Regions from separate parts of the Ensifer sp. R1-3 genome, predicted to be linked through region 2. Evidence: riboswitches for the same ligand, from Rfam matches in the RefSeq annotation. Region 2 holds a riboswitch; each other region holds the start of a gene.
What was found. Region 2 has a riboswitch for thiamine pyrophosphate ahead of thiB (thiamine ABC transporter substrate binding subunit). Riboswitches for the same ligand answer to the same signal wherever they lie in the genome.

Region 1 (2,260 bases), on a different replicon from region 2:
TCTTCCGGAGATAGGGAAGCACGGTGTCGAAAGAGCCGAAACGCTGCACGGCGTCCTCGTTGGAGACGGCGGCCGTGATGATGACGTCCTCGCCCTGCTGCCAGTTGGCGGGCGTTGCCACCTGATGCTTGGCAGTGAGCTGGATCGAGTCGATGGCGCGCAGTATCTCGTTGAAGTTGCGGCCGGTGGTCATCGGATAGGTGAGGATCAGCTTGATCTTCTTGTCGGGCCCGATGACGTAGACCGAGCGCACCGTGGCATTGTCAGCCGGGGTGCGGCCCTCGGACGTCTCTCCGGCGCCGGCCGGCAGCATGTCGTAAAGCTTTGCCACCTTCAGATCGCGGTCGCCGATCAGCGGGTAGTCGACCTCGAAGCCGGTCGCGACCTTGATGTCGTTCTTCCACTTGGAGTGGCTCTCGACCGGATCGACCGAGATGCCTATGATCTTGACGCCGCGCTTGCGGAACTCCGGCTCGATCCCTGCCATGGCGCCGAGTTCCGTCGTGCAGACGGGGGTGAAGTTCTTCGGATGGGAGAAGAGGACAGCCCAGCCGTCGCCGATCCATTCATGGAAATTGATCGTGCCCTGCGTTGTCTCGGCGGTGAAATCAGGGGCGGTATCGTTGATGCGCAGACTCATGGCGTGTTCCCTCCTGTACGACGAAATTCCGCTAAGAATAACGCAATCGCCGCCGTTTTCGAGGAGGAAACGAGCGATTGACGGCGGCAGAAGGAATGACTGCATCATAGCTTGCCAATCTGCGGGTATATTTTTGCCGGCTGGCCTAAAAGATAGGTCTTACAAGCCTTTGCGCGGGCGCGTTGACATCGCTCTGCTACAGCCGCATAGATAGCGCATTCCGAGGGGAGCACCAGACGGTGCTGAGATGGCGTTGAGCCGGACCCTTGAACCTGATCCGGGTCATGCCGGCGTAGGAACGGAAAGATGGCCGCCAGCGGCAAGTTCGCCTTTTCATCGCCTTTTCCTGGATCTCCGTGATGTTTCGTCTGGAGATCGATCGATGACGTCCATTGCCGTACTACTCGCAATCATCATCTGCCCTCGTGCGAAGGAGGACTGCGCATGACGGCGATTGCGCTCAGCATCGCCGGCTCGGACTCGGGCGGCGGCGCCGGTATTCAGGCGGACCTCAAGACGTTTTCAGCGCTCGGCGTTTACGGCGCCAGCGTCATCACTGCGATCACGGCCCAGAACACCAGGGGTGTGACGGCCGTCGAGGATGTTTCCGCTGAAATCGTGTCGGCGCAGATGGACGCCGTCTTCTCCGACCTCGACGTGAAGGCCGTCAAGATCGGCATGGTCTCGCGTCGGGAAACGATCGCCGCCATTGCCGATGGATTGCGCCGGTTCGGGAAACGGGCCGTCGTGGATCCCGTCATGGTGGCGACCTCCGGCGATGCGCTGCTTCGTCCGGATGCCGTTGCCGCGCTCATCGAAGAACTGTTGCCGCTGGCGCTCGTCGTCACGCCCAATCTTGCCGAGGCCGCGCTCATGACCGGGCGCGCAATCGCCGGGGACGAGGCGGAGATGGCGCGCCAGGCGGAAGCGATCATGCGGACGGGCGCACATGCGGTTCTGGTCAAGGGCGGGCACCTGAAGGGCCAGGAGGCCACAGACCTCTTCTTCGACGGCGACACTCTTGTCCGCCTTCCCGCCGGGCGGATCGAGACGCGCAACGACCACGGCACCGGCTGCACGCTTTCGGCAGCCATTGCCGCCGGCCTTGCGAAAGGCGTGCCGCTGATCGAAGCGGTGAGCGCAGCCAAGGCGTATCTGCATGCCGCAATCTCAGCAGCCGACCGCCTGGAGATAGGTCAGGGGCGCGGTCCGGTTCATCACTTCCACCGGTGGTGGAAGGATTGACTGCCGAGTGACGGCTCGGGGCGCTGAAGTGCCTCGCTATCGCCACGGTTGTTCAGCAGCATGACCGCTCCATGGCTTCGATTGGCAATCGGTTTTCGCGATATGCACTTTCTTACCCGCCGGCTGGAGGCTTTCAACCGTGACGACCTGCCGGATTGGCGGCGGTCGCCAAGCAGGGCGCGGCGTGCTCTTTCGATCCTGCCGTCGCTGGTAGAATATTCGCTCTTCTACGCGCTGGCACTGATTGCCCTTACGGCGGTCATTGCGTTAATGGCAGCCGCTTGGATCGTCGATCGCCGCAAGGCTTGACGGCGAAGGGCGAAAAAGGCCGCGCACAAGTGGCGCGGCCGCGGTCGCCTCAAGCGGCGGTGTTTT
Region 2 (2,260 bases):
TTGTGCCGGACAATCCGGCCTCAGTTCCGGCTCATGGCGGCCAGCCATTCGTCGATCCAGGCCTTGCGGCTGGCGGCGACCTCCCCGGAGGGAATGAGGAACGTCTTTTGCGGTTCGACGAGCTTGCCGAAGGCTTCCGGCAGCGGCTCCTTGGTCGCCGTCACCGGCATCATCCAGTTGGTCGTCGGGATGATCGACTGGAATTCCGGACCGATCATGAAGGTCAGGAAGCTCCGGGCGAGTTCCGGGTCCTTCGCGTTCTTCGTCAATGCGGCGACTTCGATCTGGATATAGTGGCCTTCGGCGAAGGGGGCCGCCTGGTAGCGCTCGGTGTTCTCCGCGACCATGTGATAGGCAGGCGAGGTGGTGTAGGAGAGAACCATCGGCGCCTCGCCCTTTGTGAAGAGACCGTAGGCTTCCGACCAGCCCGGCGTGACCGTCAGCACGCGGTCCTTGAGCTTCGCCCAGGCCTCGCCGGCCTTGTCGCCATAGACCGACTTCACCCAGAGCAGGAGGCCGAGGCCGGGGGTTGAGGTCCGCGGGTCCTCGATGACGATCTTCTGCGACGGATCGCCCTCGACCAGTTCCTTGAGGCTCTTCGGTGGGTCCTTCAGTGCCTCTGTGTCGTAGACAACGGCAATATGGCCGTAGTCATAGGGTATGAAGGTGTCGTCGGAGAAGCCGCCCGGAACCTTGACGGAAGCGGTATCGGCGCCGTGCGGTGCGAAGAAGCCGGTCGCCTTCGCCTCCGCCACCAGATTGGTGTCGAGGCCGAGTACGATGTCGGCCTTGGATCCCTGACCTTCGAGCTTCAGCCGCGTCAGGAGTTCGACCCCGTCGGCGACCCCTACATAGTCGACCTTGCAGTCACACGTCTTCTCGAACGCTTCCGCCACCTTGGCGCCCGGCCCCCATTCGGTGATGAAGCTCTCATAGGTATAGACCGTCAGCGTTTTTTCCGCGGCCGCCGCGCTCACGGAAAATGCCGCGATCGAAGCGGCGGCGATCGCAAGCCGGCCAAGGATTTTTCGATGGAGTGAACTGGACATTCTGGCACCTCTCCCTTTGTTGTTGCTGCAATGGGAAAAGCGCGTATCGGTCCGATCGCTTCTAATCCCTCCGCCGGTATGAGCCGGATCAGGTTCCGCGGGTTGGCTCGAAGCCTCTCAGCCATGGTCGCAAAGCCGGCCAGGGCACCCCGTTAGAGCAGCAGAAGATTTAGCTTCCGGCGACGGCTTAGGCAAGCTGAGTTTCAGCAGGGACGTTTGCCATCCGCGCCGGGCGCGCTATTAAAAGTCAAACAATTGCCGGCGCCGTTTGTTCGCCGAAAGCGGAGACAATTCCATGCCAGACATGCTCGTCCGCCTCTATGCCTTGCCCGAGGGCCGTCCATCGCGTCTCGACCCCGACGTCCGCATCCGGCGGGCGCTTGCGGCCGAGCGGCGGGTCGTCATTCCCTGGATCGAGGAGCGCTTCGGGGCCGGGTGGGCCGGCGAGGCCGAAACCGCCTTCTCCTCGACGCCGGCGCGCATCCACATCGCTCACCATCGGGACCGGATCGTGGGCTTCGCATGCCATGACGTAACCGCGCTCGGCTTCTTCGGTCCGACCGGAGTGGACGCGGCCATGCGCGGCAAGGGCATCGGCGAGGCCCTGCTCGTCGAAAGCCTGCTGTCCATGCGCGCCGCCGGCTATGCCTATGCGATCATCGGCGGCGTCGGCCCCGCCGATTTCTATGCCCGCGCGGTCGGTGCGGTGGAGATCGCCGGATCGACGCCCGGCATCGGCATGCTTTTCCCCGGGGATCCGGCGTCCGGAACCTGATCCGCGCAGCATGCGTTCGCAAAACAGCAGCCGGAGCCCTTTTCCTTCGCCGCTGCTTTGCGCTATGGGCTTCTGCCATGATCCGATCACCCTTCACCATCCTGCTCGGCGGCGCGCTGACGCCGACAGACCGGCTCGCTCGACAGCTCGAAGGCAGCCGCTTCGTCGCCGCCGACGGCGGCATGCGCCATGCAAGGACGCTCGGGGTCGTTCCCGATCTCTGGGTCGGCGACTTCGATTCCACGGACGAGGCGCTTCTGGCGGAGTTCGCCGGCGTCCCGCGTGAACGCCATCCGGCTGCCAAGAACGCGACCGACGGGGAGATCGCCGTCGAGGCGGCCCTCGAGCGTGGCGCGACCTCGCTCGTCTTCGCGGGCGGACTCGGCGGCGCGCGCAGCGATCACGCTTTCCTGCACCTCCTCGGCACCGTCGCACT
Region 3 (2,260 bases), on a different replicon from region 2:
CGTCGGCGATCGAGCCGGGACGCAGGCCGTCGCCGAGCGAGAAGGAGACGTCATAGGCGCGGCAGATGTCGCAGATCTCCTCGAAATGCTCGTAGAGGAAGCTTTCGCGATGGTGATGCAGGCACCATTTTGCCATGATCGACCCGCCGCGCGAGACGATGCCGGTGACGCGATCCACGGTGAGCGGAATATAGTGAAGCCTGACGCCGGCATGGATGGTGAAATAGTCGACGCCCTGTTCCGCCTGCTCGATCAGCGTGTCGCGGAAGACCTCCCAGGAAAGGTCTTCGGCGATGCCGTTTACCTTTTCCAGCGCCTGGTAGAGCGGTACCGTGCCGATCGGTACCGGCGAATTGCGGATGATCCATTCGCGGATGTTGTGAATGTTGCGGCCGGTGGAAAGGTCCATGACCGTATCGGCGCCCCAGCGCGTCGCCCAGACCATCTTCTCCACCTCTTCGGCCATCGAGGAGGTGACGGCGGAATTGCCGATATTCGCGTTGATCTTCACCAGAAAGTTGCGCCCGATGATCATCGGCTCGGCTTCCGGATGGTTGATGTTGGCCGGAATGATCGCCCGGCCGGCGGCCACCTCCTGGCGGACGAATTCAGGTGTGACGAAATCGGGTACCGAGGCGCCGAAGCTTTCGCCGTCTCGGGCGAGCGCCTCCTTCGCGGCCTTCCGGCCGAGATTTTCGCGAATGGCGATGAACTCCATCTCCGGCGTGACGATGCCGGCGCGGGCATAGGCGAGCTGGGTCACCGCTTTTCCGGGCTTGGCCCTGAGCGGCCGATTGCGAACCGGGAATTCCGGCGTCAGCCGTTCGCCGGTCGCAAAGCCGTTATCCTCGGCCTTCACCGCACGGCCGTCGTAGCTTTCGACATCGCCGCGCTTGAGAACCCAGTCGCTGCGAAGCCGCGGCAGGCCCGCGTCGATGCGGATATCGGCGTTTTCGATCGTGTAGGGACCGGAGGAGTCGTAAACGGTGACCGGCGGCTCGCCGGAGGTCGGATGGAGCGCGATCTCGCGCATCGGCACGCGGATGTCGGGATGGATATCGCCCGGCTTGTAGACCTTGCGGGATGCGGGAAGCGGTCCCTGGGTGACCGAGGGCGCCGCGGCGAGAGGTTTGACTAGATTCATCTTGAGGCTCCAAAGTTTTCGCGTTGGAGACCCAGTTCTGAAGCCGGAAGGATGAAAAGACGTTTGGCCGACGGATCGCGGGTACACGGAATCCTGGCTGTCGCACGTCTGCACCGTCCCTACGCCAGTATGAACTGGATCAGGTTCAACGGGTCACTGCGCGCTCTAGCAGTATCTCAGCCCCTTGCCGGGACCCCCCTGGTGAATGGCGCAATTAGGAACGGTTATCGGCACGGCGTCAAGATGGTTTTTGAATGGCCGCCTCCGGCGTGGTCCGGTCCCGGGCGAGGATGTCGGGCGCGTCAGTTATCTGCTCTGGATTGTCCTCCCGCCATGCTTGCAAATGCAGCTCCTTGCATCTAATCACCCGTCACGAATGGGGCGCGGTGAAGCAGGTAGCGGAAGGACGATTGTCGTGGGGCAAGCTGAGGCAGCAACGGGAAAAAAGAGACGCAAGGCGCTTTGGGCCGCAGTTGCGGTGATAGCAATCACCGCCGCCGGCATGGCCTGCTACAAGACCATCGTAGAAAAACGCGTGAGCAGGATGATCGCCGAGCGCGGCGGCAAGGCGGGCAGCGTCGAAGCGGATTTCCTTGGGCGAATTCATCTGCGCGACGTGGCCCTGCCGCTGAAGGACGGGTCGGACGTTCGTATCGCCGCGGTTGACGGCCGGCCCAGTATCTTTTTCCTCCAGGGCATGCTCGAAGTAAGCGGCCTTGAACTCAAGACTGCTTTCGGCACGGTCTCTGTCCCGCGCGCGGTCGTCGAAGAAGCAGATTTTGATCGCGGCACCTTGGAGCAGATGTTCGGCGGGAAGAGCGAACTCTCGATCTCCAAGCGAGTAGAACTTTTCACGGCAAGGCGTATCTCCGCCCCGGAGATCGTCTTCGCACAGATCGTTGCCGGGACCGAGCAGAAGCTGATCTACAGGAACGTGGTCTCGGAAGGCATCGCCGATGGGCGTATCGCCCGCTATTCGGCGAGCGGCGGCAGCTTCGAAGTCGGCGTGGACCGTTCGGGGGGAGAGGGCGGCAGGAAGAATAGGGTGGCGGGTTCCATCGGAGCCGTGACGGCGCAGGATATCGATGCCGCCTATCTGGCGCGGCTCTATACCGA

Region 1: it holds a riboswitch for thiamine pyrophosphate, as region 2 does, so the genes downstream of both, thiD (bifunctional hydroxymethylpyrimidine kinase/phosphomethylpyrimidine kinase) here and thiB (thiamine ABC transporter substrate binding subunit) in region 2, are expected to answer to the same signal.
Region 3: it holds a riboswitch for thiamine pyrophosphate, as region 2 does, so the genes downstream of both, thiC (phosphomethylpyrimidine synthase ThiC) here and thiB (thiamine ABC transporter substrate binding subunit) in region 2, are expected to answer to the same signal.

What each region holds. Positions count from the first base shown of each region.
Region 1 is NZ_CP096516.1:1,134,643-1,136,902, reverse strand. Features, by position in the region: gene M1D43_RS22505 (peroxiredoxin) at 1-640, opposite strand, end outside; TPP riboswitch at 854-956, shown strand; gene thiD (bifunctional hydroxymethylpyrimidine kinase/phosphomethylpyrimidine kinase) at 1,085-1,885, shown strand; gene M1D43_RS22495 (hypothetical protein) at 1,946-2,194, shown strand; gene exoP (succinoglycan biosynthesis transport protein ExoP) at 2,244-2,260, opposite strand, start outside.
Region 2 is NZ_CP096515.1:2,933,005-2,935,264, forward strand. Features, by position in the region: gene thiB (thiamine ABC transporter substrate binding subunit) at 21-1,049, opposite strand; TPP riboswitch at 1,098-1,211, opposite strand; gene M1D43_RS13960 (GNAT family N-acetyltransferase) at 1,345-1,824, shown strand; gene M1D43_RS13965 (thiamine diphosphokinase) at 1,902-2,260, shown strand, end outside.
Region 3 is NZ_CP096516.1:1,567,516-1,569,775, reverse strand. Features, by position in the region: gene thiC (phosphomethylpyrimidine synthase ThiC) at 1-1,144, opposite strand, end outside; TPP riboswitch at 1,243-1,354, opposite strand; gene M1D43_RS24525 (aq_1923 C-terminal domain) at 1,560-2,260, shown strand, end outside.